One region of the Massilia litorea genome, then DNA from elsewhere that is predicted to be linked to it. Evidence: predicted binding sites of a transcription regulator. Region 1 holds the regulator's gene; each other region holds the start of a gene.
The links. The regulator LexA, encoded in region 1, represses DNA repair genes until DNA is damaged. The targets are predictions, from matches to a motif close to ACTGTATNNNNATACAGT.
Positions count from the first base shown of each region.

Region 2: the regulator LexA is predicted to act here: its motif matches at 6,495-6,512, upstream of imuA (translesion DNA synthesis-associated protein ImuA).
Region 3: the regulator LexA is predicted to act here: its motif matches at 4,003-4,020, upstream of recA (recombinase RecA).
Region 4: the regulator LexA is predicted to act here: its motif matches at 1,525-1,542, upstream of dinB (DNA polymerase IV).

Region 1 is NZ_CP062941.1:2,756,009-2,763,792, reverse strand. Features, by position in the region: gene rplI (50S ribosomal protein L9) at 86-538, opposite strand; gene rpsR (30S ribosomal protein S18) at 575-865, opposite strand; gene priB (primosomal replication protein N) at 901-1,194, opposite strand; gene rpsF (30S ribosomal protein S6) at 1,225-1,620, opposite strand; gene lexA (transcriptional repressor LexA) at 1,852-2,487, shown strand; gene LPB04_RS12290 (SEL1-like repeat protein) at 2,539-3,333, opposite strand; gene LPB04_RS12285 (tetratricopeptide repeat protein) at 3,362-4,228, opposite strand; gene LPB04_RS12280 (cystathionine gamma-synthase family protein) at 4,236-5,477, opposite strand; gene purF (amidophosphoribosyltransferase) at 5,493-7,019, opposite strand; gene LPB04_RS12270 (CvpA family protein) at 7,085-7,573, opposite strand; gene LPB04_RS12265 (SPOR domain-containing protein) at 7,599-7,784, opposite strand, start outside.
Region 2 is NZ_CP062941.1:2,614,764-2,622,547, reverse strand. Features, by position in the region: gene LPB04_RS11705 (efflux RND transporter permease subunit) at 1-820, opposite strand, end outside; gene LPB04_RS11700 (efflux RND transporter periplasmic adaptor subunit) at 817-2,355, opposite strand; gene LPB04_RS11695 (TolC family protein) at 2,352-3,686, opposite strand; gene LPB04_RS11690 (hypothetical protein) at 3,762-4,154, opposite strand; gene LPB04_RS11685 (Y-family DNA polymerase) at 4,355-5,836, opposite strand; gene imuA (translesion DNA synthesis-associated protein ImuA) at 5,766-6,473, opposite strand; gene LPB04_RS11675 (putative Na+/H+ antiporter) at 6,705-7,784, shown strand, end outside.
Region 3 is NZ_CP062941.1:1,810,525-1,818,308, reverse strand. Features, by position in the region: gene sucC (ADP-forming succinate--CoA ligase subunit beta) at 1-949, opposite strand, end outside; gene LPB04_RS08080 (DUF2889 domain-containing protein) at 1,011-1,574, opposite strand; gene LPB04_RS08075 (hypothetical protein) at 1,819-2,178, opposite strand; gene recX (recombination regulator RecX) at 2,353-2,811, opposite strand; gene recA (recombinase RecA) at 2,858-3,940, opposite strand; gene LPB04_RS08060 (response regulator transcription factor) at 4,227-4,937, shown strand; gene LPB04_RS08055 (sensor histidine kinase) at 4,934-6,481, shown strand; gene LPB04_RS08050 (DUF4212 domain-containing protein) at 6,471-6,809, shown strand; gene LPB04_RS08045 (sodium:solute symporter family protein) at 6,806-7,784, shown strand, end outside.
Region 4 is NZ_CP062941.1:1,135,171-1,142,954, forward strand. Features, by position in the region: gene LPB04_RS05015 (recombination-associated protein RdgC) at 1-338, opposite strand, end outside; gene dinB (DNA polymerase IV) at 425-1,501, opposite strand; gene LPB04_RS05025 (S8 family peptidase) at 1,651-3,465, opposite strand; gene LPB04_RS05030 (TonB-dependent receptor) at 3,854-6,082, opposite strand; tRNA gene LPB04_RS05035 (tRNA-Val) at 6,424-6,499, shown strand; tRNA gene LPB04_RS05040 (tRNA-Asp) at 6,537-6,613, shown strand; gene LPB04_RS05045 (PAS domain-containing protein) at 6,783-7,784, shown strand, end outside.

The DNA.
Region 1 (7,784 bases):
TGAAATAATTGGGGAGAATCTGGCAATAAAAAAGCCGGGCAAGCCCGGCTTTTTCTTTTAAACAACAGCGTGCTGCGTGCTGTGCTTAGGCAGCTTCGCCCACGACAGCGATCGTGATTTCCACGACGACGTCGGTGTGCAGCGCGACGGCAACCGGGTGCTCGCCGGTGGTCTTCAGCGGGCCGGTCGGCAGGCGCACTTGCGCCTTTTCGACTGCGAAACCTTGCTTGCTCAGGGCTTCGGCGATGTCGAAGTTGGTGACCGAACCGAACAGACGACCGTCGACGCCGGCTTTCTGGGCGATGCTGATGGTCATGCCGTTCAGCTTTTCGCCTTGGGCTTGCGAAGCGTTCAGCTTTTCAGCAGCAGCTTTTTCCAGCTCGGCGCGCTTGGCTTCGAACTCGGCCTTGGCCGATTCGGTGGCGCGGCGGGCCATCTTTTGCGGGATCAGGAAGTTACGTGCGTAACCGTCCTTGACCTTGACCACGTCGCCCAGGTTGCCGACGTTAACAACTTTTTCCAAAAGGATAACTTGCATATTTTTCTCCAGGATATTCTGATCTGTACGACGGGATTAACCGTGGTGCAGGTCGGTGTACGGCAGCAGCGCGAGGTAGCGTGCGCGCTTGATCGCGGTGTCGACCTGGCGCTGGTAGTGCGCCTTGGTGCCGGTCAGACGTGCAGGCATGATCTTGCCGTTTTCCTGGACGAAGTCCTTCAGGGTGTCGACGTCTTTGTAATCGACCTGTTCCACGTTTGCAGCGGTGAAGCGGCAGAACTTCTTGCGCTTGAACAGCGGGTTCTGCTGTTTGCGCTTGAGTTTTTCTTTGGCCTTGTTTTTGTCGAACTTTTTACCGAATGCCATTTGAGGCTCCTGTATCTAAAAGGTGGCCGCTAGTCTTAAGCGGCGGCACTAAAATCAATGATGTGAAACACCAGGGCTTTACTGTTGCGATTCTTCCTGGCCAAAAATCCCGTAAACTGGTGTGCGGCGCCCAGTTCTGCGCTGGCGAAGCGGCCCGAAATTTCTCCCGCGGCGAACGCGGCAATTTCGAACTCGACCAGCCTGTCCACCCCTGCCTCGACCTGCTGCGAACTGTGCATCAGGATTGCCGAGACGACCGGCACGCCGGCGGGGGTATAGCGCAGTACGTCGCGTTCAGCAATCGTCGCGACGACTTGTAACTGGTTCACTGCGAGTTCACGATTCCTGGCAAGAAAAATTTAGGCAGCAGCTGGGGCCGGGGCTGCAGCGGCCGCTGGGGCTTCTGCGCGGTGGCTCTTGGCTGCGTCTTCGCGCTGGACCGACTTCATCATTGGCGATGGAGCGGTTTCAGCTTTCTTCATCTTCACGGTCAGGTGACGCAGCACGGCATCATTGAACTTGAATGCGGTTTCCAGCTCGACCAGGGTCTCGTTGTCGCACTCGATGTTCATGCAGATGTAGTGTGCCTTCGGCAGCTTCTGGATCTGGTAAGCCATCTGACGACGGCCCCAGTCTTCGACGCGATGGATGTTACCGCCGCGTGCGGTGACGCTGGCCTTGTAACGCTCGATCATCGCCGGGACTTGCTCGCTTTGGTCCGGGTGGACGATAAAAACGATTTCATAATGACGCATGCAACACTCCTTGAGGACGTTTAAACAAATGCCCACCTCGGCGTCAAGACGAGTGTGGGAAGGGAAAGCCGGCAATTATAACGCGGATGGCATGAAGGCGCAATCTCCCGCCGGCGTCGCCCCGGCGCGACACCTTGCTCGACAGGAAATGTTAAAAAATGAGGATTTCCCTTGCATTCGCCGAAATACTGTACAAAAATACAGTCTGAATCATTAACCTGTGGCAGATCCATGCTCAAGCTCACTGCAAGGCAACAACAGATCCTTGAACTGATCAAGGAAGCGATCGACAACACCGGCTTCCCGCCGACCCGTGCCGAGATCGCGAAAGAATTGGGCTTCAAATCGGCCAACGCCGCTGAAGAACACCTGCAGGCCCTGGCCCGCAAAGGCGCGATCGAGATCGTCTCGGGCACCTCGCGCGGCATTCGCCTGATCGGCGCTTCCCTGCCCGATCCGCTGCCGACCGTACCAGCCGCCCTGCTGATGTCGCTGCCGCTGGTCGGCCGCGTCGCCGCGGGCTCGCCGATCCTGGCACAGGAACACGTCGAAGCCACCTACAACGTCGACCCCGCCATGTTCGGCGCGCGCCCCGATTTCCTGCTGAAGGTGCGCGGCTGGTCGATGCGCGACGCCGGCATCATGGATGGCGACTTCCTCGCCGTCAAAAAGATCGACAGCGCCAAGAACGGCCAGATCGTCGTGGCCCGCATCGGCGAAGACGTCACCGTCAAGCGCTACCGCAAGACCGGCGAGACCATCGAACTGCTGCCGGAAAATCCGGACTTCAAGGTCATCCGCGTGGAGCCGGGCGACGATTTCGCGCTCGAGGGCCTGGCGGTGGGATTGATGCGCAGCTGGCATTAAGCGCGGCTGGGTATGAAAAAAGCCGCTGGCGCGGCTTTTTTAACGTCGGCGTTATTTGTTGGCCTGGCTATAGTTGTGCTTTCGCGCCTCGATGTCGCGCGCGCGCTCGGCCGAAGGACCGCCCTCGATGATGGCGTTGTGCTCCTTCACATAGGCCCCTGTCGCGCTACGCCAGGCTGCGACATCGGCCAGCACCAGCTTGGCCGCGACTTTCGCCTCTTCCGACAGGTTCTCCTGCACCTGGGTAAGATGGGTTTGAGCGCGCTCCGTCTCGGCGGCATTCATCAGCTTCACGATGTCTGCCGGAATGCGCTTTACCAGCGGCGAGGCTGCATTCAGGTTTTCCACGAAACCGTTGTAGCAGCTCTGCCAGCTTGCAATGGCTGCCGATACGCGATCGATCTCGTCGCTCTGCTTCGATATCGCGGGAATGCGCGGTGCGGGACAAGCATATTTCCCGGTTTTCAAGTCGCTACCGTCGTAGCCGCTTAACCAATAATCGATGTCGGCCCGCCGTTCCGTGCGCTGTTGCATGACGACGAGCGAGCTGGCCGCCACCGCATTGCCTTTCGCAGCGGCTTTACGGAACCATGCCTGGGCCTTGGCCTCATCCACGACGCCGGCTTCGCCGTACCAGTACATCTGGCCCAGGTGTTGCTGTGCATCGGCATTGCCGGCATTTGCCAGCCTGGTGTACAAGGTCAGGGCTTCCGTATAGCGCTTCTGCTCGAACAGCGTGTTGGCGGAAGCGAGATCGTTGGCGGCAGCAGCGGGAAGGCTGACAAACAGGAAGGCAGCGTACAGAAGTTTTTTCATGGCGGTAACGAAATGAGCAGGGCCCATCATACTGCGAGAAGGGCCGCCACTCAAAGGATCACTTGCCGGTCGTGATGCGCGTGTTCGTGCTTCCATGCAAACGCATCTCGTTGTCGCGCACGTTCCGAATCGTGTCCAGTTCCAGCTGACGCTTGCGCCGCAGGTTCTCCTCTTTCACGAATGCCTGGGTCGACTTCTCCCAGGCGTCGCGCTGGGCTAACGTCGCGTCGGCTTGTGTTTGGGCATCGAGGATGATCTTGCGGTAGGTCGGCTCGATATGGGCACGCACGCGCTCGAACTCCGCGGGGCTCATCATGTCGAGGACGTCTTGCGGGATCACTTTGCCCGGTGGCATCGCGGAATTGAAGTTACTGACGAAGCCGTTGTAGCAGGTCTGCCATGTTGCAACAGCTGCGCGGGTGGCCTCGATCTCCTCATTGGTCTTCGACAGGACGGGAATCGCCGGCGCTGGGCAGGCGAATTTTCCCGAGCGTAGCTCTTCACCACGATATTCGCTCATCCAGTAAGCGATTTCCTTCTCGCGGGTCTTGCGCCGTTCGAGGATAGCCAGCGATTCCTTTGCGTCGGGGACGCCTGCCGCCGCGGCTTTGCCGATCCATTCGCGGGCAGCGTTCAGATCTTGCGCCGTACCGTCGCCATACCAGTACATCTCGCCAAGGCGGAATTGGGCTTCGGAATTACCGGCGCGCGCGGCCTTGGTAAACAGCGGCAGGGCCTTCGCATAATCCTTGGCTGCCAGCAGGCGATTCGCGTCAGCGAGATCGTCTGCGCTTGCACTAAGGCACACGAAAAGTAAGGAGAGTACATAACGGCGCATGGAATCGTCCTGTCGGAAATATTGTAGGCCGATCATAAAACCGTAATGTTTTAAAGGCAACGCATTCTGCGTGCACATGCGTTGCATTTTTACATCATACGTCCAGTGCGACGCGGAAATCCTCCAGCAAATCGTCGGCATCCTCGATGCCCACCGATACCCGGATCAGCGACTCGGCAATGCCCATGCTGGCACGGCGCTCGGCACCCATCTCGAAGAAAATCGTGTGCGCGACCGGAATCACCAGCGTGCGCGTGTCGCCGAGGTTGCTTGCGGGGATCGCCAGGTTCAGGCGGTTCAGGTAATCGAAAGGATCGATATCCGCGCGCAGCTCGAAGCTGAGCAGCGATCCGGCGGCGCGGAACAGCTCGGTGCTGAGGCCGTGTTGCGGATGCGAGGGCAGGCCCGGATAGTGGACGGCCGAGACCCGTTCATCGGCTTCGAGCATCTGCGCCAGCGCCAGCGCATTCGCGCAGGTGCGCTCCATGCGCAAGGCCAGCGTTTCCGCGCCGACCGCGATGTGGTGCGCCGCTTCCGGCCCGAGGGCGGCGCCGAAATCGCGCAGGGCCTTCGCGCGCAGCTGGGCCATGCCCTGGGCCGCGGGCGGCTGCTTGCGGAAGTTGGCGGCGATATTCGGGAAGGCGCTCCAGTCGAACAGGCCGGTGTCGGTCAGCGCGCCGCCGAGCGCGATGCCATGGCCGGCGATCGACTTGGTCAGCGAATTGACGACCAGCCCCGCCCCCACCGCTTTCGGGCGGAACAAATACGGCGTGGTCATGGTGTTGTCGACCACGTACAGGATGCCGCGCGCACGGCACAGTTCGCCGATACGGGCCAGGTCCGCCACCTGGGTACGCGGATTCGCGATGGTCTCGACGAACACCAAGCGCGTATTTTCCTTCAGAACCGCCTCGACATTGGCCACATCGGTCGCGTCGACGAAATCGACCTCGACGCCCTGCCCCGCCACCGTCTGCCACAGGCTGTTGGTGTTCCCGAACAGGAAGCTCGATGAGACGATGTGGTCGCCTTCGCGCAGCAGCGCCTGGAACAGCGCGCCGATGGCCGCCATGCCTGTGCCGAAGCACAGCGACGACACCCCGTCTTCCATCTTCGTGATCTTGTCTTCCAGCGCGGACACCGTCGGGTTGCCCTGGCGACCGTAGCGGAAGCCCGGTTCCTTGCCCTGGAATACGGACGCTAGCTGGCGCGCATCGTTATAGCCGAATGCGACCGAGGTGTGGATGGGTTTGTGCAGTGAGCCCTGCTCGATCGCCTTGCGGCGGTCGTTGTGCAGGATCGTAGTCGTGAAACCGTAGTGTTTTTTTTCGCTCATGGCAGTGCAGGTGAATTATTCGGCGGGGACCGCTGGATTCAGGTTCAGCTGGGTACGCACCACGTCTTCCTGCGAGACACCCTTGCCGCCGTTATGGCGCGCAGTCTCCAGGTTGTCGAGGTAGGCCGGGGTCACGTCGCCGGTCACATAGACGCCGTCGAAGCACGAGGCCTCGAAATTGGTCAGCGCCGGATTCACGTCCGAGATCGACCGCTTCAGGGCATCGATATCCTGGTAGACCAGGCGGTCGGCGGTGATCTCCTCGCACACTTCCTCGACGGTGCGGCCGTAGGCGATCAGCTCGTCGCGGGTCGGCATGTCGATGCCATAGACGTTCGGGAACAGCACCGGCGGCGCGGCCGAAGCGAAGAACACTTTGCGGGCGCCCGCTTCGCGCGCCATCTGCACGATCTCGCGGCTGGTGGTGCCGCGCACGATCGAATCGTCGACCAGCAGCACGTTCTTGCCCTTGAACTCGGAGCCGATGGCGTTCAGTTTCTGGCGCACGGATTTCTTGCGCATCCCTTGCCCAGGCATGATGAAGGTACGGCCGATGTAGCGGTTTTTAATGAAACCTTCGCGGTATTCGACGCCGAGCTTCAGGGCCAGCTGGATCGCCGCCGGACGCGAGGAATCGGGAATCGGCATCACGACGTCGATGTCCTCGACCGGGATCTCCTTGCGGATCTTGTCGGCCAGGTATTCGCCCATCTTCAGGCGGGTGGCGTAGACCGAGGCGCCGTCGATCACCGAATCCGGACGTGCCAGGTAGACGTATTCGAAGGCGCAGGGATTGAGCGACGGGTTTTCGGCGCACTGGCGCTCGTGCAACACGCCATCCTCGCCGATGAACACGGCTTCACCCGGGGCGATGTCGCGCACGAAGCGGAAACCGATGCCCTCCAAGGCCACCGATTCGCTGGCAACCATGTATTCGGTGCCGTTCTCGCCCTCGTTCATGCCCAGGCACAGCGGACGGATGCCGTAGGGGTCGCGGAAGGCGAGCATGCCGTGGCCGGCGATCTGGGCCACGACGGCATAAGCGCCGCGCACGCGGCGGTGCACAACCCCCACCGCCTTGAACACGGCTTCGGCGTCGAGCGAATAGCCGTTGGCCGCTTCCTGGATCTCGTGGGCCAGCACGTTGAGCAGCACTTCCGAGTCGGAATTGGTATTGATGTGGCGGCGGTCGTTGCGGAACAGCGCCTCCTTCAGCTCGGCCTGGTTGGTCAGGTTGCCGTTGTGGGCCAGGGTGATGCCGAAGGGCGCGTTCACGTAGAAGGGCTGCGCTTCTTCCTCGCTCGACGAGCCGGCGGTCGGGTAGCGGCAGTGGCCGATACCGGTATTGCCCTGCAGCGAACGCATGTTACGGGTGCGGAACACGTCGCGCACGAGGCCATTCGCCTTGTACATCGAGAACATGCTGCTGTGATTGGTTGCAATGCCCGCCGCGTCCTGGCCGCGGTGCTGCAACAGCAGCAATGCGTCATACAACAACTGGTTGACGGGGGTTTGCGAGACGACGCCGACGATGCCACACATGGTGCGCTCCTAAGAACTGAATGCTGTTACGGAAGAATGCAAAACGAAGATTTCAAAACGACTGTTCAAAAATTCAGGTGCTGCGCCAGCGCAGCGGGGAGAAAGGGCTTGACGGTGCGCGCGCCGGCTTCGGCCAGGGGGGACAACAGCGCGTCTTTCCAGAATGCTTGTTGGGGAATGGCGGTCATGGAACACAATATGACGGCGGCCAGCACGATTACAATCCCGCGCGCCAGGCCGAACAGGCCGCCCAGGCCGCGGTCCGCCAGGCTCAGGCCGGCGGCGTCGATCAGCGCGCCGATGGCCAGGGACAGCAGGCCCATCAGGATGCGCACGCCCAGGAACAGGGCCACGAAGGCCACGATGAGGCGCGCCGTATCGCCCGGTATCATACCCGGCAACAGCGTCGCGAGGCGCGCACCATACGCATTCGCGACGACAAAGGCGACGATCCAGCCCGTCAGGGACAGGATTTCTTTCACTAAACCACGCATGGTGCTGATCACGACCGAGGCTAGCAGCACGAACAAGACCAGGTAATCGAAAATCGTCACAGTCGGCAAGTGCGGGCCACGCGCATCAGATCGGTACCAGGAAACCGCCCAGGCCCAGCGAGCCCAGCTTTGCCTTGGTCCTGTCGGCCTCTTCGCGGCTGCCGAATGGACCGACTTGCACCTTGATCAGGGCGCCGGACTTTTTGGTAAACGAGCTGATGCCGCCGGAACGCAGGCGGGCCTGCAGTTCGTCGACCTTTTCCTGGGTCCC
Region 2 (7,784 bases), 140 kb from region 1:
CGCGCCGCATTTCGGGGCCGACTTGCACCCGCGCCACGTCGCCCAGCGTCACGGCGACCCCTCCGGCGCTTGTCTTCAGCGGGATGCGGCGGAAGTCGTCGAGCGTTGCCAGGTAGCCGGAAGTACGCACCATGTATTCGGCCTCCCCCAGTTCCAGGACGGAGCCGCCCGATTCCTGGTTCGCCTTCTGCACCGCGTCGATGACCCGGGCGTGCGTGACGCCATAGGCGCGCAGCTTGTCGGGGTCGAGCTGGATCTGGTACTGGCGCACCATGCCGCCGATGCTCGCGACTTCGGAGACGTTCGGTACCGTCTTCAATTCGTATTTCAGGAACCAGTCCTGCAGCGCGCGCAGCTGCGACAGGTCGTGCCTGCCGCTGCGGTCGACCAGCGCATATTCGTAGACCCATCCGATGCCGGTGGCATCCGGTCCGAGCACCGGCCTGGCCTGTGCCGGCAGCCGCGAACCGATCTGGTTCAGGTATTCCAGCACCCGGGAGCGCGCCCAGTAGGGATCGGTGCCGTCTTCGAACAGCACGTAGACGAAGGAGTCGCCGAAAAACGAATAGCCGCGGACACTGCGCGCGCCCGGCACCGACAGCATGGTGGTGGTCAGCGGATAGGTGACCTGGTTCTCGACGAGCTGCGGGGCCTGGCCCGGATAGGTCGTACGGATGATCACCTGCACGTCCGACAGGTCGGGCAGCGCGTCGACCGGCGTGCGCTGCGCCGACCAGACGCCCCATGCCACCAGGCCCAGTGTCGCCAGCAACACGAGGAAGCGGTTCGCGATCGACCAGCGGATCAGACGCGCGATCATTGACCGCCTCCCGTGCCTGCAATGCGCGACATCGAGACGAGCTTGAACACGCCATCGTCCGCGGCCTGGAACTCGAACTGCACCGTGTCGCCGATCTTGAGGTCCTTCGGCATGCCGCTTGCGGGCGGCGCGAAACCCATCGTCATCGCCCCCCACTTCAGGCTGGGAACCGGGCCATGGGAGATCGTCACCATATCGCCGGCGATCTGTTCGATTTTCCCGGTCGCCCGGTGGGTCGCGGCTTTCGTCGGGCCGGCAGGCGCCGATCCCTTCGCGGCTGCTGCGCCGAGGCGTTGCAAGCTGCCGCGCAGGCTCGCCTCGGAATCGATCAGGAACTGGCCAGACGCCACGACCTTCTGGCCTGCACCGAGCCCTTCGATGACTTCGGTCTGCCCGTCGGCCTCCGCCCCCGCGACGATCTCCACCGCAGAGAATCGTCCTTCGCCGGCCGCGACGATGACGACGGTTCGGGCGCCCGTCTGGATCACCGCTTCCGACGGAACCAGCAGGGTTTCACGGCTTTGCGCGGGCGTCATGCGTATCGTCGCGAACATGCCCGGCACCAGTTTTCCGCCGGGGTTGGCAAGCGCTATCCGTGCCTTCAGCGTGCGCGTGGATGCGGCCACTTCGGGCAGCACCGCCTCCACCTTGCCGCTGAACTCCGTTCCGGGGAAGGCCGGGCTCGTGGCCCGTACCGCCATTCCGGGCCGGACCTGCGCCGCCGCGCTCTCGGGCACCTCGGCATTGACCCAGACCGTTTCCAGTCCATTGATCCGGATTAAGGGCGTTCCCATGGTGACCGCCATCCCTTCGCGGGCAGCCAGTTCGGTGACGACGCCGGCGACCGGCGCGGTCACCGTGATGCGCGGGCTGGTCTGCGATTGCACGCTCACCTGCCGCACCTGCGCGTCGGTCATGCCCGCCAAGCGCATGCGCTGCAGCGCCGCGTCGAGCAGTCCCGCGGTATCCGGACCGGCCGGCATGCGCTTGATGGCCAGGTATTCCTCCTGTGCGGCGACCCAGTCCGGCACGAACAGCTGGAGCAGCGCCTGCCCCTTGCGAACCGGCTCGAGCGGCGCGCGCACCAGGAGCTTTTCCACGTAGCCGCTGCTGCGGGCTTGCAGGACGACGAGATCGCGCTCGTTGAACGCGACATTTCCCACGACGCTGAGCGAATTCGTCAGGGAACCCTTGCGGACTTCGACGACGCGGATGCCGAGGTTCTGCTGGACACCAGGGGCAATCTCGACGCCGCCCGCAGGCCCGTTTTGATCGGCATAGACAGGGACCAGGTCCATGTCCATGAAGGGCGATTTGCCGGGCTTGTCGAACTTCTGGCCGGGCACCATCGGATCGTGCCAGTACAGGACCTTGCGTCCCGGCTGGTCCATCCCGGCGGACGACGCACTTTGGCCCGCGCTTGTCGCAGCCGGCCCATGGGCGCCTGCCTGGGTACCGAGACGATATGCCCCTACACCGGTCACAGCAAGCGCAACCAGGCCGCCAACAATCGACATAATGGTGCGGCGGTTCATGGCCTTGCCTCCGGCTGGTTAGGCATTGCCGGCATGCTGCGGCTTGACGGATAAAGGAAATTCAACTGCGCCCAGCGCCTTGCCGTCTCGGCTTCGAGCTGCAAGGCCTGGAGCCGGACGTCGAGTTCGTTGCGGCGTGCCGCCAGCACGTCGGACAGGCTGGCCTTGCCGCCGCGGTAGGCGGCGAGCACTGCCGCGCTCTGGTCGGCGACAAGGGGCAGGAGCTCGCGCCTGTAGCGAGCGATGCGTTCGCGGCCGCTGCGCCACTCGTCCAGCATGACCCGTATTTCCGCGGCATGGCCGCGCAGGCGCTCCTCACGCTCGGCCCCTACCTGGTCGACGCGCAACAGCCTGGCTGCGAGTTCGCGGTCCTGGCGGTTCTTCCTGTCCCACTGCAGCGGTACCGATACGCCAACGGATACCATGTTCGAATATCCCTGTCCGCGCTGTTGCAGCGCGACTTCGACCGACCAATCGGGATGCCGGTTTGCCTCCGCGAGCTGTGCCTCGGTACGGGCGATGCCGGCTTCGCGGTCGAGCGCCGCGATTTCCGGGTGGTGCGCAAGCTGGCTGTCGACGGCATCCGGATCGAGCCGGAGCTGGTCGAGATTCGGCATGTCCGCCGTTGCGGCGTCGGCATCGGGACCGGCCCACCGCGACAACATGCTCCGGGCTGCCCGGACGCGCGTATCGAACTCGCTCACCTTGTCCTGCGCAGCAACGACGCGCCCGCGCGCGGCGAACAATTCGCCCTGGCCACCCTTGCCCGAGCGATATGCCGCCTGGGCCGCCTGGAGGTCCAGTTGTGCCTGGGCGACCTGTTGCCCCACGAGGTCGGCCGCCTGTCGTGCGAAATACAGGTCAAGCCATGCCAGCGCCGTGTCCTTTTCGATGCGGGCAATCTCCGCTTCCTTTTCCGCCGATGCCTTGTCCGCCGTCCCGTGGAGCTGGGAGGCGCGCAGCCGTCGCTTGTCGGACGAGGTCAGTTCCTGCATCACGCCGATCCGGCGCATGGTCATGAAATCCGTACCGATGTTGTAGCGCTCGGCGCCGCTGATCGGTAGATTATCGATCCCGGCGCGCAGCACTGGGTCGGAAAGGCGGCCGGCGGCGACCGCCAGCTCGCGGGTCGCCGCGATGGACGCGTCGCGTGCGGGCAGCGAGCGCGAACGGTCAAGGGCACGCTGCTGCGCCTGTGCAAGGGTCAAGCCCGCGACGGCGGCTTGTGCCTGGGCTGAGAAAAAGCCGGACAGCAATGCGAAGGCAAGCGCCGTGCGAATCACGCCGAGGCGGCGCGAGAAGCGCTGCCCAGCGAGGTCATGAAGATCCATGTGAAAGCTCCAGAGTGCGAAGAACGGCACCGCCGTGCGCAAACACGGCGGAAACGATGACCAGGCAACTGGAAACTATAGGCGGAAACAGCAGTGGCGTATCGCTATCGGCGGCGATGTGCCGGAGGCATGCAGGAAAACGCGGGGAGGACTGGACATCGCCACCTTTTCCTCGGGCCACATGAGCAGCAGCGCGAACCCGGCGGCGACGAAAGGCATCACCGAAGGTGCGTCCGGTTTATCGAGCGATGGCGTCAGCTTGTTCGTGTGCGCGTGACACAGGGTGGGACTCTGCCGGTCCATCTCCGGGCAGTCCACCATCGGCTGGCCGGCGCTGTCCAGCATCGGCGCGCCCGGAGCCGGCATCAGGTCCGGACAGGCGTAGGCGGCCACAGCCAGCTGCATGAACAGCAGGCTCACAAGCGCGACGATCGCGCTGAGGAGACGGTTACGGCGTGGATGGCTCATTGGACGATATCGGAGTCGTCACATTATATGAGCGAGGCGTAGCTTGCGCTACCGGTATCGGCCGCCGTGCTCAGCCAGCTGGCGCAATCCTGAGGTGGCGCATGCTGAGCCGCGCCGGGAAGCTGCGGCGCAGGTGGAACTGGTGCATCGCTGGTTCTGCGCCGATTCACTGCTGCCCAGCCTGTCAGACCAGGCTCCCCTCACCCGAACAAGCCATGCAGATACCACCTCGGATCCGCATCCTCGCCCGCCCCCACGATGCGCTCCCGGTACACCCAGTACAGCGTATGGTCCTGCCCCTCCGCAATGAAATAATCGCGCGTCTGCGATTCGCTCCACCAGCCCGCTTCGATCCGTTCCGGCGCCGACGCCATTTTCAAGGGCGAACCATAGAAGGGCCGGTGATTGCGCATCAGCAGCGCAATCGGCTTGGCTAAAATCCAGGTCGGGCGCGGCAGGCTTTGCACGTCCGCCGGCATCTGCGCGGAACGGACCGATTCGCGCACCTTCTGCTGCACCGGCACCCAGGTGTTGGCGATTTCCGGCCGGTAGTCGGCCTGGGGCAGCGCCTGTAAAACGTTGTCGGGCCCGAGGCGCGCCACCAGCAATTCGAGCATGCGCACCCGGTCTTCCTCGCTGCCGCCGGGCTCGGGAAACAGCGACTCGCTCGGCGGCGCCATCGGCTGCAGTTGGGCGGCATCGAGCGCGAGGCCGATGACGGGGGCCTCCAATACGGTTTTCGCCAGGCGCTCGCGCAGCAGGCGCACCAGGTGCTCGTCGCGCCAGGTCGGTTCGCCCAGCGCGATCTCGACCGCGGTGGGCGGACGCGCCACCCGGCCCCGCTCGTGGTCGAGCAGCAGCACGATGCGCTCCACGGCCAGCTGGTGCGCGCACAGCCAGCCGGTCAGTTGCTGCACCAGGCGCTCGGCGCCTTGCAGGCACTCCTCGGCGTTCTCGATGCGATCGAACAGTTCGATCTTCGCGTGGAAGACGGTCGGCGCTTCGATCCATTCGAACAGCTCGGGCGCCATGCCGTAGGCGGCGTCGAGGACGTCGAGCAGCGCGCGGCCGCAACGGCGCTGCAGGCCGGGCCGCGGCAGGCGCCGCATGGCGCCGATGTCGAAGCAGCCGATGCCTTCGAACCAGCTGGCAAAGGGCCGGGCCGGCGGCGGCAGCGTGCTCGGCAGGCGGTCGAGGCGGCGCGTGAGGGAAGCGATGGTGAGGACCCGGCCGGCGCGCTGGCGGGCCAGCATCCAGCTGCCGCGCGCGCTGGGCGCGCAGCTGAGGTAGCTTGAAAAGCCGAGCGCGCGCAGGCTGGCGCGCACACGCCGGCACAAGGCGCGGATGCCGCCGAACAGGCGCAGGCTGGCGCCGATGTCGATCAACAGCGTCGATTCCTCGGCCTGCGTCACCTGCGGCGTGTACTGCAAGAGCGCCATCGCCACCGCGTGCAGGGCCTCGGCCTCGCGCTCGGGGGAACGCTCGACGATGCGCGCCTCGGGCATGAGCATCAGCACGCCGCCGCGGCGCATGCCGATCTGGACGCCGGCGGCGCGCGCCAGGGGCGAGGCTGCCAGCACCCGCTCCTGCTCGAGCACGACGCAGCCGGCGTCAGTTGACCAGTTCGGGCTGAAAACCTCGAGCGGTAACCGGGGCAGGTACAGGCCGATCCACAGTCGCATGGCGTTGGAGCAAGGAAGGAGTGAGGGGCAGGAACAGCGGCGCATCGCGCTGCGGTCCCCGGCGTTTGATGAAACCGATGTCGAGCCCGCCCGCGGCGGGCCGCAAGGACAGGCGCAGCGGCGCCGGCGAGGAATCCTGGGCGCTCGCCAGCGGGCGCATCATGAAGAACAGGGTTTCTCCGCACTGGGCCGCCAGATGCAGGCGGCGCAGGCTTTCGCCGCGCGCGTGGTTGGTCCAGAACAGCAGCGCCCCGCAACTGCCGCTGCGCAGCACCTGCTCGGCCGCCCACAGCGCATCGGCCCCGCGCGTCGCGCGCAGCCAGATCAGCTGGGACGGCGGCACGCCGAGCGCGGCCAGCGCCAGCGCCTGCGGCGGATGGGGTGGCTGCAGGAGCACGATGCGGCGCGATGCGGCCGCCGCCAGCGCCGGGCGCAGCAGGCGCATTTCGCCGATGCCGGGCTGTTGCAGCAGCAAATCGATCAGGGTGCCGGTCGGCCAGCCGCCGCCCGGCAACTGCTTCGACAAGGCCGGATGGCCGGTGTCGACACAGCGGGTATGGGCATGCGCCAGCTGCGAGGCACGCCACAGTGAAGGGTGCAATTCTTCTGGCGCGGCAAGAGTTTGTGAAGAAGGCATGATTGGGGGTAATGCAAAAGCACTGGATGGATATACAGTACTCGGTCATTCATGTTTTGGCAAGATGTGTATAGTTCGCAAACACCCGATTTAACCTTGTGCTTGTGTAGGCGCAAACGGACAAGCTCGCCCGGCAGGCCATCCAATCCGCATCAAAAGGTGAAATAATGGGCCTTCATTCATTATTTGCCTGACAATGACCGCCATTGCATTCCACCCGGGACAGCGCGCATGACCACGATGCAGCTGGTCGGCGCCACCCTCTTCGCCTGCGCCCTTGTCCACACCTTCGCCGCCAAGGGCTTCGAGATGCTGGCCGACCGCCATCCGCGCCATGAAGGCCTGTTCCACCTGCTCGGCGAAGTCGAGGTCGTGTTCGGTTTCTGGGCCTTCATCCTGGTGCTGGCGATGGCCCTCATTTCCGGTCCCGGCGCGGCCATCGACTACGCCGAATCGCGCCAGTACACCGAGCCGCTGTTCGTGTTCGTGGTCATGGTGATCGCCGCGTCGCGCCCGGTCCTGGACGCCATGCGCTCGCTGCTGCGCACGCTCGCGCGGCTGGCGCCGGTCCGCACCGAAGTCGCGCTTGCATGGCTGGGCCTGGCCCTGGTCCCGCTGGCCGGTTCCCTGATCACGGAACCGGCCGCGATGACGCTGGCCGCCCTGATGCTCGCGCCCCAGGTGTTCCGCCCCGGCATTCCGGAACCGCTGAAATACGGGGCGCTGGGCGTGCTGTTCGTCAACGTGTCGATCGGCGGCACCCTGACCTCCTATGCCGCGCCGCCGGTGCTGATGGTGGCCTCGACCTGGGGCTGGGACAGCGCCACCATGCTGGCGCAATTCGGCTGGCGCGCGGCCCTCGCCGTGCTCATCAATGCCACGGTCGCCACCCTGCTGCTGCGGGCGCACCTGGCGCCCGCAGCCCTCGACGAGGCGCCGCCGGTGCCGGTCAAGGTCTCGGCGATCCACCTGCTGTTCCTCGCCGCGGTGGTGCTGCTGGCGCACCATCCGGTGCTGTTCCTCGGCCTGTTTTTATTGTTCCTCGGCTTTACCCAGGCTTATCAGCGCCACCAGGATCCCCTGATCCTGAAGGAGGGCTTGCTGGTCGGATTTTTCCTGGCCGGTCTCGTGGTGCTGGGCGGCATGCAGCAATGGTGGCTGCAGCCGATCGTCTCGAGCCTGGCGCCGACCGCCCTGTTCTTCGGTGCGCTCGGCTTGACGGCAATCACCGACAATGCGGCACTGACCTATCTCGGTTCGCTGATCGCCGGGCTGTCCGAGCAGGCCAAGTACATGCTGGTGGCAGGCGCG
Region 3 (7,784 bases), 950 kb from region 1:
TGACCAGGATGGCTTTCAGGCCTGGGTTCTTCAGCATGATCTTGAATGCTTCGGTGACTTTCTCAGCCGTCGCACCGCCGCCCACGTCCAGGAAGTTGGCCGGCTCGCCGCCGAACAGCTTGATGGTGTCCATGGTGGCCATGGCTAGGCCGGCGCCGTTCACCAGGCAGCCGATGTTGCCGTCGAGCGAGATGTAGGCGAGGTCGAACTTCGATGCTTCGACTTCGGCTGGATCTTCTTCGTCCAGGTCGCGGTAAGCCATGATTTCCGGCTGGCGGAACAGGGCGTTGGCGTCGAAGTTGAACTTCGCGTCCAGGGCGATGACTTTACCGTCGCCGGTCAGGATCAGCGGGTTGATTTCGGCCAGCGACGAATCGGTGTCCCAGTAAGCCTGGTACAGGCCCTTCAGGTTCTGGCGTGCTTCGGCCAGCGATTCGGCAGGAATGCCGATCTTGGTCGAGATCTCGTCGGCTTCGGCGTCGGTCAGGCCGACGGCCGGGTCGATCGCGATCGAGTGGATTTTTTCAGGATTGCTGTGCGCGACTTCTTCGATGTCCATGCCGCCTTCCGACGAGGCCATCAGCACGACCTTCTGGGTCACGCGGTCGGTGACCATCGACACGTACAGTTCCTTCTTGATGTCGGCGCCTTCTTCGATCAGCAGGCGGCGCACCTTCTGGCCTTCAGGGCCGGTCTGGTGGGTCACGAGCTGCATGCCCATGATCTGTTCTGCGTATTCCTTGACCTGCTCGAGCGACTTGGCAACCTTCACGCCGCCGCCTTTACCACGGCCGCCAGCATGGATCTGGGCCTTGACGACCCAGACCGGGCCGCCCAGCTCTTCAGCTGCCTTGACGGCCTCTTCGACCGACATGCACGGAATGCCGCGCGGAACCGTCACTCCGAACTTTCGGAGGATTTCTTTGCCCTGATACTCATGGATTTTCATGCTGGCTTCCCTTCTTCTGTTACTGATTTAGATGGTTTATTGAAGTACTTCGACATCGGTCTCAACCCTGTACGGCCTTGATTACCCAGCGCGGGTAATACTTTGCCACAGCGGGGCCGTCGGCGCGCAGCGCGTGGCAGCGGTCGATTTCGTACGGACGCGCAGCCTCGCCATCCTTGGCGGCGTTGCGTGTCTCGAACTCGTCATCGGCGAAGGCCTGGATTGCCGCGGTGGGCAAAACCTGCGCCAGTTCGGTCAGGTGGGTGCAGCCGAGCACGCCCGAGAGGCGGTCTTTCAGGTGCAACCGGAAATGTTTAACGAGCGACAGCCCGACCAGCTTCTTGTAAGCGGGGCCGATGACGTCGCAGTAACCGGGATACGGCACCGAGTCGGATGCGGCTTCGGCATCGACGATCTCGAGGTCGCGGTTGATGGTGATGCGCAGGCTCAGGTCGTGCACGGCCGTGCCGGCTGGGCGCTTGCCGGAAGCGAGGACGATGTCTTGCGCCTTGATGTCGCGGATACGCGCGTCAAGATCCCACAGGCCATCGTCGCGCGCGTACGCTTCGACCGTGATGGCGCGTGTATGCCGCAGGGAGCGCGGGGCGGGAGGTGACAGAGGCATAGAAAACAAACGTGCCGGTTGATCGGCAATCAGTGGGGCAGCCGGTGTGCTGATGCACGTTACCGCAGCTTCTGCGGCAACAACCGCTCATGCGGCGCTGCTTAAACCGTGAAAGTTTAGCACAGGATGGGAGCGGGTTGCACTGCAACATGACGCCTTGACGACCCGTCAAGGGTAGGCAGCTGGGAAAGGTGGCAAGCTTGCCAATGTTTGGCGTTGGCTGCCCGACAATGGATTTGCCGGCTCAGGCCGCGGCATCCTTCGTGAAGCACAGCAGTTCTTTGCCGTCGAGGCAAATGCCGCCATCCCGCTCGAAGGCGACCGCCCAGAAACCGGCGGCGGCCTCGGGTGTGTTCCCGTGCCAGACTATGCCGTGGAAGGTGACGTCAACCTCCGCGCCGCGCTCGTCTTGCCAGCGCCCGCGGATTTCATCGGTCATGCTGCCGGAGCGGTCGATCTGGAGAATATAGTCGCCACTGGCGCGCACCTCGAGCACGACCATTTTTTCCTGCGTACTGAGCCGATAGATCCCGGTCGGCTCGACGGGCTGACGGCTGCACGATGCCAATACGAACAGTGGGGCGAGAACGAGTATCGTTTTCATGATGACAACTTTTAGGGCAAGCAAAAACCAGCGTGCAGCGTCATCCGGGGTTGAGGAATATGCGGGCGCATATCGCCGGATGGCGCTCCACGCTGGCGCCTGGGAATGGATCGAGCCGATTTGGGGTGCAGACAAGACTGCGGGACAGTCGCAACGAGGCGATGCCGGCGCTACTTAAAACTCGTCGTCCTCGGGCGCCCCTTTCAGGGCGGTGCGCACGGCGCCGCTCGAAAAACCGCGCGCCATTAAAAACCGCATCTGCTTGCTGCGCTCGGCCGCGTCTTGCGCGACGGTGCCGAACTTGCGTTGCCAGACCTCGACCGCACGCGCGGTTTCGCTCTCGGCCAGGCCGGACTTCAGTTCGGCCAGCGCTTCTCCGTTGACGCCATGGCTTTGCAGCTCGGCCATCACACGGCTGTTGCCGAAGCGGGAAGCCTTTCGATGAATCAAGGATTCAGCAAAACGCTCCTGCGACAGCCAGTTGTTCTTTTCCAGAAAATCGAGGAGGGCGTCGATGTCGTCGCCCTCCTCCGCATGGCGCGCCAGTTTGCGCTTGAGCTCGAGCCGGCTGTGCTCCCTCATGGAGAGGAAGCGCAGGGCTCGGGCTTTCAGACTCAGTACTGGTTGGCGCATGGCGATACAGCAGATCGGATGGGGCCACAGCTGCGGCCCCGACCGATTACTCCGACACGGCCTTCAACTTCGGCGCCTTGTCTTCGGCGTCGCCACCGACAGGCGGCGGCAGTTCGCGCACACCGAGGGCCGCACGTACCTTGTTCTCGATTTCGCGCGCCAGTGCCGGGCGGTCTTTCAAGAACTGACGGGCGTTGTCCTTGCCCTGGCCGATACGTTCGCCGTTATAGCTGTACCAGGAACCGGACTTCTCCACGATCTTGTTGTCGGCGCCCAGATCGAGGATTTCGCCTTCGCGGGAAGTGCCTTCTCCATACAGGATGTCGAAGTGCGCTTCGCGGAATGGTGGCGCGATCTTGTTCTTGACGACCTTGACCTTGGTTTCGTTACCGATCACCTCGTCACCCGACTTGATCGAACCGGTACGGCGGATGTCCAGGCGCACGGAGGCGTAGAACTTCAGCGCGTTACCGCCGGTCGTGGTTTCCGGGCTGCCGAACATCACGCCGATCTTCATACGGATCTGGTTAATGAAGATGACCAGGGTGTTCGTACGGTTGATCGACGCGGTCAGCTTGCGCAGTGCCTGCGACATCAGACGGGCTTGCAGGCCCGGCAGCGAATCGCCCATATCGCCTTCGATCTCGGCGCGCGGGGTCAGTGCCGCCACCGAGTCGATGACGACCAGGTCGACCGAACCCGAGCGCACGAGTGCGTCGGTGATTTCGAGGGCCTGTTCGCCGGTGTCCGGCTGCGAGATCAGCAGCTCGTCGAGCTTGATGCCCAGCTTCTGCGCGTAACCCACGTCGAGCGCGTGCTCGGCGTCGATGAAGGCGCAGGTACCACCCAGCTTTTGCATCTGCGCGATGGTCTGCAGGGTCAGCGTGGTTTTACCCGACGATTCCGGACCGTAGATTTCCACGATACGGCCGCGCGGCAAGCCGCCGACGCCCAGCGCGATGTCCAGGCCCAGCGAGCCGGTGGAGACGGTCTGCACTTCCTCGACCGGCGTATTCGCGTCCATGCGCATGACCGAACCCTTGCCGAACTGCTTTTCGATTTGCGCGAGGGCGGCGGCCAGCGCCTTGCCTTTTTCGGAGGCGTTGTGTACTACTTTTTTGTCGTCCATAATTTTCTCTCAGTCTTGGAGGTACCAAGGTGTGGGTACCCTCACGCTTTTCAATAGCCACTACTGTATAAAAATCCAGTGGTTTTGGCAAGCAGGATTTTACTCGAACGTTGCAGAAGGCTCGCATTGTTGCGCGATATCAAACACAATGGGGTTGTGAAAAAAACTCCAGGGCCAGGCGCATCGTCGAAGACAGTACGTGAGTACGGTGAGACGATGCAACACTGCCATGGAGGATTTTTTCGCAAGCTCAGCCGGAAGGTCTAATCGATAACAGGGTAATCTTATGCGAATTTTGCTTGCCGAAGATGATAGCGTACTCGCTGACGGGCTGACGCGCTCACTGCGCCAGTCCGGTTATGCGATCGACGACGTGCGCAACGGCCAGGATGCCGACACCGCCCTCTCGACCCAGGAATTCGACCTGCTGATCCTCGACCTCGGGCTCCCGAAAATGTCGGGCCTGGAGGTGCTGCGCCGGCTACGCGCGCGCTCTTCCCTGCTGCCGGTGCTGATCCTGACGGCCGCCGACTCGGTCGAGCAGCGCGTCGAGGGGCTCGATCTGGGCGCCGACGACTACATGGCCAAGCCCTTCGCCTTGTCGGAGCTGGAGGCGCGGGTCCGTGCGCTCACCCGGCGCGGCGCCGGCGGCGGCCCGACCGTGATCCGCCACGGCCCGCTGGTCTACGACCAGGTCGGGCGCAGCGCGTATATCAACGAGCAGATGCTCGACCTCTCCGCGCGCGAACTGGGCCTGCTCGAAATCCTGCTGGCGCGTACCGGGCGCCTGGTCTCGAAGGAGCAGCTGGTCGACCACCTGTGCGAATGGGGCGAAGAGGTGTCGAACAATGCGATCGAGGTCTATGTGCACCGGCTGCGCAAGAAGATCGAGGTCGGCGGCGTGCGCATCGCCACCGTGCGCGGCCTGGGCTATTGCCTCGAAAAATATTCGGACGCAGCCCGTGCCGGTGCCGAGCACGCCCTCGATTCGAAGTGAACGAACGTGATGCCGGCCTGATCGAGCCCGATGCGGGGCTGCCCGAGCCTTTGTACGTCCCGCCGAATCCCGAGCCCGAAGAAAACATCCAGCATTCGCTGTTCGGCGAGATCCTCGACTGGATGCTGGCGCCCCTGCTGCTGCTGTGGCCGATGAGCATAGTGATCACTTACCTGGTCGCGAAATCGATCGCGAACCAACCCTTCGATCATGCGCTCGAAGACCGGGTGACGGTGCTGGCCCAGCAGGTGCGCGAAGAAAACGGCGTCATCAATACCCGTTTGCCGGGCAGCGCACGCGACATCCTGCGCGCCGACGACATCGACAGCGTGTATTTCCAGGTGAGCGACGCCGCCGGACGCCACGTCGACGGCGACGCCGAACTGCCGCGCCCGCGCAGTCACGATAACGACGGCGATGGCGACAAGGATGGCGCGGTGCACTTCCGGAGCGCCACGCTGCACGGCACGCCGCTGCGCGTGGCTTACCTGTACATCAACCTCGACCCGCTCGCCCCGCCCGACAGCAGCTCGCCCGTTTTCCCCCGTAAAGCCCTGGTGCAGGTGGCGGAAACGCTGGACAAGCGCGCCCTGCTCGCCAACGAGATCATCAAGGGCGTGATCCTGCCCCAGTTCATCATTCTGCCGATCATCCTGGCCCTGGTCTGGTTCGCCCTCTCGCGCGGCCTGTCTCCGCTGGCGGCACTCCAGGAGCGCATCCGCGCGCGTCCGTCCGACGATTTGTCTCCCATCGATTCGCGCCAGGTGCCCGAGGAAATTTCTCCCCTCGTCGGCTCGCTCAACGACATGCTGGGGCGGCTGTCGCAGACCATCGACATGCAGAAACGTTTCATTGCCGACGCCGCGCACCAGATGAAGACGCCGCTGGCCGGCATGCGCATGCAGTCCGAGCTCGCCTTGCGCCAGCTCGATCCGGACGAGATCCACCGTTCGCTGGAACAGCTGGCGAAAAGTTCGGAGTCGGCGACGCGCCTGGTGAACCAGTTGCTCGCCCTGGCGCGCGCCGAAAACCAGCCGCATGCCGGCCTCGCCTTCGATGAAATCAATCTGGCGGGCCTCGCGCGCGACGTGGTGCAGGATTGGGTGCAAGCCTCGTTCGCGCACCGCATCGACCTCGGCTACGAAGCGCAGGACGAGGACGTGGTCATCGCCGGCAACGCCCTGATGCTGCGCGAACTGCTGTCGAACCTGATCGACAACGCCCTGCGCTACACCCCTGCCGGCGGCAGCGTCACGGTGCAGGTGCGGCGCGACGGCGAACGGGCGCTGCTCGAAGTCGAAGACACCGGGCCGGGCATCGCCCCGCACGAGCGCGCCCACGTGTTCGAGCGTTTTTATCGCATCCTCGGCTCGAGCGCGAGCGGCAGCGGCCTGGGGCTGGCCATCGTGCGCGAGATCGCCGGCCAGCACGGCGCCGAGGTCGACATTTTCAATAATCCGCGCAGCCACTCCGCCAAATTTCCAGGCAGCCTGTTCCGCCTGACCTTCCCACCACCTGTCCACGACGACTTCGATGCCGCCTGAACCCTTGCCCTCGACTGCGCCTTCGTCCGAGCCTGAGCTGCAGCGCCAGCGCCGTTTATTGGCCGCGCGCGCCGCCCACTGGCGCCGCACGCGCCGCTTGACCTTCGTCCTGATGGCGCTATGGCTGGCGACCGGTTTTTGTACCGTGTATTTTGCGCGCGAACTGGCACGCGTCACCCTGTTCGGCTGGCCGCTCTCCTTCTACATGGCGGCGCAAGGGGCATCGCTGGTGTGCCTGGCGATCATCGGCGTCTACGCCTGGCGCATGCGCCGCTTCGACCGCGATCTTGCGCGCGCCATGCAGGGCGGCGCCGGGGTCGGCGGATGAGCGGCCAGAAGCGCTACTTCCGGCGCCTGTCCGGCTACTACGCCTGGTTCTGCGTCTGCTTCGCCGGCTTCCTGCTGGCCCTGACGGTGCTGGAAAACGAGGGCATGCCGCGGCTCTGGATCGGCCACCTGTTCATGTTCGCCACGATCGTGCTGTACGCCACCATCGGCGTCATCAGCCGCACCTCGAACGTGACCGAATACTATGTTGCCGGACGCCGCGTGCCGGCCCTGTTCAACGGCATGGCCACCGCGGCCGACTGGATCTCGGCGGCAAGCTTCATCAGCCTGGCGGGCGGCCTGTATCTGTCCGGCTTCGACGCCCTCGCCTACATCATGGGCTGGACCGGCGGCTATTGCCTGGTCGCGCTGCTGATCGCGCCCTATCTGCGCAAGTTCGCCCAGTACACGATCCCCGACTTTCTCGCCGTGCGCTACGGCGGCGGCGCGGGCGGGCGCGGCGGGCCGGTGCGCGCGCTCGCCGTCGGTGCCACCATCATCGTCTCCTTCGTGTACGTGGTCGCGCAGATCTATGCCGTCGGCCTGATCGCCTCGCGCTTCACCGGCGTCGATTTCTCGGTCGGGATTTTCCTCGGCCTGGCCAGCATCCTGGTCTGCTCTTTTCTCGGCGGCATGCGCGGCATTACCTGGACGCAGGTGGCCCAGTACATCATCATCCTGGTCGCCTTCCTGATCCCGACCATGTGGCTGTCAGCGAAGCACGCCGACAATCCCTTGCCGCAAGTGGCCTACGGCTCGGTGCTGCCGAAGCTGGCCCAGCGCGAAGCCCAGCTTGCGGCCGACCCACGCGAGCGCGAAGTTAGGGCGCACTTCCAGCAGCAGGCCGACGCCTACGCCGCACGCCTGGCGGCATTACCCGGTTCCTGGGAACAGGGCAAGGTGGAGGCGCAGCGCAGGCTCGACGCGGCGCGCCTGCGCAATCTATCCCTGGCCGACGTGCGCAGCGCCGAGCGCG
Region 4 (7,784 bases), 1.6 Mb from region 1:
AGCAGTTCGTCGGCCACGCGTTCCTTCAGTTCTTTCATCGCCTTCTTGCCTGGCGGGAAGCCCTGCTGCTCTTCCAGCTCGGCCGCTTTCGCCTTGGCGACCTGGTTGATCACCGAGCTCGGCAGCAGCTTCTTTTCGGTGCCGAGCATCATCAGCATCTGCTTGTTGACGACGTGAACCAGGCCGCCGTTCGGACGCGGCGCATCCCAGCCCTGGCGCAGCAGTTCATTGCTGTTCGCCGGCGTGAAGGCCAGTGGCGCGAGCGCCTCCTCCATCTGTTCAGGCGTGAAGGCCCATGGTGCGGGCAGGCGGTAAATCTGAAGATTCTTGAACCACATAGTTGCTTTCTGTTGTCTCAGTATTTCAGGGGAACGACATTCTACACGCTGATGTCGCCACATTTTCACGTGGCAACAACAACGTTTTAATGTGTTGCGTGTTCGTCAAACAGGCTCAGCTGCTCGACATGTTCGCTGTCGCCCAGGCGCACGCCCACGCCCAGCAGGCGTACGGGGCGGCTGGCACGCAGCCAGCCGGTCTCCATCAGGCGCGCGAAGGTGGGCAGGTGCGGTGCATAGGCGACGCACTCGACGGTGGTCTGCTGGAAATCGGAAAATTTGATTTTAATGAACAGCTTATTGATGAATTTTTCGGCACCGGCACGTTTTATCCGGCCCAGCAGGTGTTCATATAACTCGGGCAGCAGCGCCAGGCAGGCCGGCAGGTCGGGGACGTCGTTGGTATACGTTTCCTCGGTGCTGACCGATTTGCGTTCGCGCTCCGGGCTGACTTCGCGGTTGTCGATGCCCCGGCACAGGTCATGCAGGCGCGCACCAAAACTGCCGAAGTGGTGTTGCAGCTCCTGCATTGTCCAGCCGCGCAAATCAAGGCAGGTCTGCGCACCCAGTTTATTCAGCTTGGCGGCCGTCACTTTACCGACACCGTGCAGTTTTTTCACCGGCAGCGCCGAGACGAAGGCATCCACTTCTTCCGGCCGCACCAGGAACAGGCCGTCCGGCTTGTTCCAGTCGCTGGCGATTTTCGCGACGAATTTGTTCGGCGCCACGCCGGCCGAGGCGGTGATGCCGACGGTCTCGAAAATCCGTTTGCGGATTTCCTGCGCGATCAGGGTGGCGCTGCCCTTGCAGTGCGGGGAATTCGAAACGTCCAGGTAGGCTTCGTCGAGCGAGAGCGGTTCGACCAGGTCCGTGTAGTCGCTGTAGATCTCCATGATCTGGCGCGAGGCGATCCGGTATTTCTCCATCGCCGGCGGAATGACCAATAATTCCGGGCACAGTTTCATGGCCTGGGCGGTCGCCATCGCCGAATGGATGCCGAAGCGGCGCGCCTCGTAATTGCAGGTCGCGACGACGCCGCGCTGGTCGGGCCGGCCACCCACGGCGAGCGGACGCCCGCGCAGGGACGGATCGTCGCGCATCTCGACCGAGGCATAAAAACAGTCGCAATCGCAATGGATGATTTTACGTGCGGGGACGTTCACTCTGGCGGCGGCCGGGGCCGACTACTGTAATTCCGTACAGTATCTCGTCAATTGGATTTTGTTGCAAGGGGCGCAGGGAGGGCGCTTCAGGCAAAAAAAGACGCGCGGCAAGCCGCGCGTCTTTGGGCTTTGTTACGCAAGCAGGGAAATTACCAGGTCGCCTTCAGCGTGTACTTGCCGTTGGTCGAACCGGTGCCGCCGCTGTAGTACTTCACGCGCACATAGACTGGCGCGGTGGTGCTGCCGTTATTCACCACCGAAGCGGTATCGGTCGCGCCGGCGCCGTTTTCGCTGGCGGTCAGCTGCGTACCTGCACTGTTGTAGCTGTACACGTCGTAGTCGGCGGTCGACAGGCCCGGGGTCATCGTGGCGGTCAGCGTCTTACCGGGCGGCAGCTGGATGACGAAGTAGTCGCTGTCGGTCGAGGCGCTCATGGTGCCGTTGACGGTGGTGCCGCTGGTCGAGATCGCGTTCGCGGTCGAGATCGTGTTGTTCGACTCGGTTTCCGAGATCGTCGGCGCGGTCGCGCCGCTGGCGGCGGCGACGGCGGCTGCCGCGTCGACGATACCGGTGCCGCACTGCGAGCAGGTGCCCGGGAAAGCGCGTGCGGTGCTCTTGAGCTTGGCTTCAATGTCGTCCGGCGTCAGCGCAGGGTTCTTCGACAGCATCAGTGCAGCCACGCCGGCAACGTGCGGGGTCGCCATCGAGGTACCCTGGTAGCCGACGTAGTTGTCGGAACCCGGGGTCGTGGTGCCGCTGTTGAGCGTCGACAGGATGCTGTTGGCACCGTCGCCGCCTGGTGCCGCCACGTCGACCACGGTACCGTAGTTCGAATACGATGCCTTCGCGCCCGTCTTGCCGGTTGCCGCCACGGCGATGACGCCGGTGCAGTTGGCCGGATTCGAGTTGCTGGCGTTCTGGTTTTCGTTGCCGGCCGCGACGACGACGACGGTGCCGCGCGAACGGGCACTGTTGATCGCGTTCTGGGTCGTGGTATCGCAAGCGCCGCCGCCGCCGAGCGACATGTTGATGACCTTGGCCACGTTGGCGTTGGCCGGCACGCCGGTCACGGTACCACCCGAGGCCCAGATGATCGCGTCGGCGATGTCCGAGGTGTAGCCGCCGCACTTGCCGAGCACGCGCACGGGCACGATCTTGGCGTTGTAGGCGACGCCGGCGATGCCCAGGCTGTTATTGGTCTTGGCGGCGATGGTGCCGGACACGTGGGTGCCGTGCCAGCTCGAGTTCTGTGCGGTATTGCCGGCGTAGCACTCGTTGGCGGCGATCCAGTCGCCCGGGTCGGACGGGTCGGCGTCGCGGCCGTTGCCGTCGTTGGCCACCGCGGTGTCGGAAATGAAGTCGTAGCCGCCGACGAACTGGCCGGAAAGGTCGGCGTGTGGACGGTAGCCGGTGTCGATCACGGCAACGTTCACGCCGGTACCGGTCGAGAGGTCCCAGGCGCCGGGCAGGCGCAGGCCGCCGGTCGCGTCGGTGTAATCCCACTGCTGCGCGTAATACGGGTCGTTGGCCGTGGCCATCTTGGTCATGATGCGGTCGGGCTCAGCGTATTCGATCGAGCTGTCGCGTGCCATCAGTTCCTTCGCCAGCGCCGACGCTTCCTGCAGCGACACCTTGCGGTCGATCTTCAGCACCTGGGCGCCGGTGGCGATATGGTGCAGGGCCTGGAGGCGCATGCCGAACTGCTGGCCGGCGCGGTCGGCAATCGCCTGGCGTGCCGCCGTCATGGCCGTCGGCACGGTGGCCTTGGCGCTGCCGACGTTGGCATCCTTGTATTTGACGATCAGGCGGTCGGTGTGGAGGATATATTGCGTGGTGCCCGCGGCCTGGGCTTCAGGCGCGCTGCCTGCGGCGATGGCGGAGCCGAAGCCCAGCGAGGCGGTGGCGATGGAGACAGCTACAGCGACTTTCAACAAACTCGGGTAAATCGATTGCGTCGACTTCATGTTGAGCCCTTCGATGTGTAGTTTTCCGTCAAGGCGTGATTGCCTTGGTTTATGTTCACCGGCTGGTCGCCGATGTGCCCTCGAGTGGCGGCTCGGAAAATGTACTGCGGAGTAATCATGCGTGTGGGGAATTTCGAATCGTGTGCAGCGCTTTCGCAACACTTTCGCATGTTGATTTAACAAAAACATCGTTTATTTGAAGGTTTTGTATGTACGCCAAATAACATACGGCAGGCTTTCATTATCATCGTCGCAACAATCATTACTTGGTATATAAGGCAAGACATCTGCTTATGAAACAGGCATAAAAAAGGCCGCGCAGAGCGCGGCCATTTACGGACACCACAGGTTTTTTAACCGTCAGCTGCGTTTTGTCAGCTTCTTGTAATTAAAAGTTACCCTTGAATTGAACGCCCCAGGTACGCGGCTCATTGGTGAAGCCCGTCAGGTTGTTGAAGTCGATGGCGCCCGTGATGCGGCGCTGGTCGAGGATGTTACGGCCGAACACGGCCGCTTCATACTTGCCATTTGCCCAGGTGTAACCCAGGCGCAGGCCGCCTTCGGTCAGCGGCTTGCCGGTGAACTCGGCCGCTTCGTACAGGAAGAAATTGATCTTGCTGCGATACGACCAGTCGGTAAACACGAACACCTCGCCGTCGGCGACCGGCGCGCTCCAGCGCGCGGTGGCGTTGACGATCCAGCGCGGCGCCTGCGGCAGCATGTTGCCGTTGATGACGACGCGGTTGGCGGCGTTGATCGGATCCAGGATGGTGCAGGAACCGCAGCGGTTCACCGACAGGCTGGCGTCGCGGATTTGCGTGTAGTTGTAGCTGGTGCTGCCGGTCACGCGCAGCGACGGGCTGATCGCCGCCTCGACGTCGAGCTCGACACCGCGGCCCTTGGTTTTATCCGCGTTGATCAGGCGGTTGACGTTCGAGTTACCGCCCACGACGGTCAGCTGCTGGTCCTTGACCGTGTAGTCGTAGACCGAGAAGGCGACCCGGCCGCGGCGGTCGAACAGGTCGGCCTTCACGCCGGCTTCGACCGAGGTGATGGTCTCGGCATCGGCCACCGTGATCGGCACCGAGGCCGAGGCCGCCGCGATACTCGGCGCGCGGAAGCCGGTGGCGACGCGGCCATACACGTTTACGGACGGGGTCAGCTTGTAGGTACCGGACAGGTCCCAGCTGACCTTCGCCTTACTGGTGTTCACGCCGGTGTCGCCGATCTGCACCACGTTTTCGTTGACGACCGTATTGAAATCCTTCTTGTCCTTCGTGTAGCGCAGGCCGCCACGGACATCGAACACGCTCGAGACTTTATAAGTGGCCGAACCGAACACGGCCCAGGCCGTATTGTCCTGGCGGCTGAACAGGCGCGAGGTGCGCGCGCCGGTCGTGCTGCTGAAATTGTCGCTGCCGCCGGTAGCCGATTCGTCGAACCAGTACACGCCTGCCTGCCAGTTCAGGGGGCCGGCGTATTCGGATTCGAGGCGCACTTCCTGGCTGTACTGCTTCAGGTCCTCGATCTTGCTGGCGGTCTCGACCTGGAAAGGGATGAAGCCGGGACCGGCCGGGGTGCCGCCGTCGATGTCGCCGCGGCTGTTGTAGTCGCCAATGGTCTCGTAGCCGGTGACCGAATACAGTTTATAGTCGCCCAGGTCCCAGGACAGGCGGGCGTTGGCGCCGCGGGTGGTCAGATTCTGGAAGTTCTGCGCGTTCGTGACGATGCGGTCGAGATCGAGGCCGTCGGCGATGTCGTTCGTGCCCTTGCGGATCAGGTTGGCACGGAACAGGCGCGCGCTGCCGCTCGTGGTGCGCTGGTGCAGGTTGAACAGGGCGCTGAAGGCGCCGGCCGGCTTGTACAGGAATTGCACGCGTTCGGCGTGTTCGTTGTAGCCGTCGAGGTCGCCGCGCTTCTGGGTCTGGGCGAGGTCGGCGAAGTTTTCCACGTAATCGTCGCGGTGCTGGCGCAGGGCCGAGAAGCGCATCGCCCATTCTTTCGAGAGCGGCACGTTGACGGCGCCGTCGACGTTGATCGTGTTGTGGGTTGCAATGGAGGCGTTGTAATAGCCTTCGAGCTTGTTCAGGCTCGGCTTCTCGGATTCGAATTTCACCACGCCGGCCGGGGTGTTGCGGCCGAACAGGGTGCCCTGCGGCCCGCGCAGCACTTCGACGCTCTGCAGGTCGAAGATCGGGAAGCCTTTCAGAATCGGGTTTTCCTGCACCACGTCGTCATAGATCAGGGAGACCGGCTGCGAGGCGAAGGTGTTGAAATCGGTATTGCCGTAGCCCCGGATGTAGAAACGCGGGAAGGTACGGCCGTTCGACGATTCCACGTTCAGGCTCGGGAGCTTGCCGGCCAGCAGGCGGATGTCCTCGCCGCCCGACACCAGCACGTCGAGCTTTTCGCCGCGCAGGGCCGAGACCGACACCGGCACGTCGCGGATGTTTTCGGTGCGCCGCTGGGCGGTGACGGTCACGGTCTGCAGGGCGCCGGTGCTGGCGGCCGGGGCTGCTTCCTGGGCCAGGGCCGAACCGGCCGGAAAGGCGGCGCCCAGCGCCAGCAGAGCGTGCGCGTGCACGACGCGGCGGTGCATCTTGGACATCTTGATCATGTTGTTCCTTGAAGTGAGAAAAAAACGCGATGCCGCTACTTCCTCCATGCGCCGCCAGGCGGCCGGCGGTTTACCCGCCACGGCACCTGCATCTTTGTCGATGTCTCAAGATTGCCGCTGAATCAAGCCGCTATTGTTTCCGATGGCGGGCTGGCAAGGCAAGCGCGGGAGGCCTTGCACGACCCGATTAACAACACTTCCTTCAACCACCGGTACTGCCGCCGAAAACGGGGTTTTCCACTTTTTTAGAAAAACCCTTGCATATCCGCGAAGCCATACGCTATGATTCGGGCCTCTTCAGACGCGATGACAAACGTCAGACGAACAGAATACGGTGAGCGGGGCGCTTAGCTCAGTTGGTAGAGCGGATCCCTTACAAGGATTAGGTCGGGAGTTCGAGCCTCTCAGCGCCCACCAGCATTCAGTTCGAAACGAGGAACCGATCAGTAAAAACGGAGCGGTAGTTCAGTTGGTTAGAATACCGGCCTGTCACGCCGGGGGTCGCGGGTTCGAGCCCCGTCCGCTCCGCCAGCATCAAGGAAAAAAGGTCCGATTCGTCGGGCCTTTTTTCTTTTCCGTTTCCGTTTCTCTTTCGTACGCGTTCGCGAACGAACAGTCAGCCGCTGCCAGGCCATGATATTGATGAACTTTAGCCGGCCTTCGCCACGCCCCTGCCGGCAACCGCAGACCTGGACTCTTGATGCAGCATACCTCCCCTAGCGCTCCCCTCCTCGACACCAACGCCCTGGGACTGCAACTGTTCGAAAGCAGTCCCGATTGCCTGAAACTGCTCAGCAATGACGGCCATATCGTGGCGATGAACCGGAACGGCATCTGCGCCATGGAAATCGACGATTTCAAGCGCTTTGCCGGGGCGCTATGGAAATCCTTCTGGCCACAGGAAAGCCAGGCGGCGGTCGATGCGGCGCTGGCGCTGGCGCGGGCCGGCGGCATCGGCCAATTCAAGGCCTACTGCCCGACCGCCGCGGGCACCCCACGCTGGTGGGAAGTCATGGTCACCGCGGTGCGCGCCGAAGACGGCCAGCTGCAACATCTGCTGGCGGTCTCGCGCGACGTGACTGCGGCGCATGAGACCGGCGTCGAGCGCGAACGGCTGCTCAAGGAGGTGCAGGCCACCAACGCGCGCATGGCCGACATCTTCAACCAGACACCCGCCTTCATGGCCGTGTTCAGCGGCCCCGACCACGTCATCGAGCTGATCAACGAACGTTACCAGCAACTGGTCGGCAAGCGCGACCCGGTCGGCCAGCCGATACGCCAGGCGCTGCCGGAAGTCGAGGGCCAGGGGTTTTTCGAATTGCTCGATGAGGTCTACCGCACGGGCGAACCGTTCACCGGCACCGACATGCCCGTCATGCTGCAGCGCCAACCGGGTGCGGCGCTGGAGGAACGCTTCATCGACCTGGTCTTCACGGCCCTGCGCGATCCGGACGGCGCCATTACCGGCCTGCTGGTCCATGGCGTCGACCAGACCGAGCGCACGCTCGCCGCGGAAAAGCTGCGCGCCAGCGAAGAACGCTACCGGACCCTGTTCGAGTCGATGGACCAGGGTTTCGCCATCCTCGAGATGATCTTCGACGCTGGGAACAAGCCGGTCGATTACCGTTTCCTCGAGATGAACGGCATGTTCGAGCGCCACACGGGCCTGGCCGAGGCCACCGGCAAGACGGCCAGGGAACTG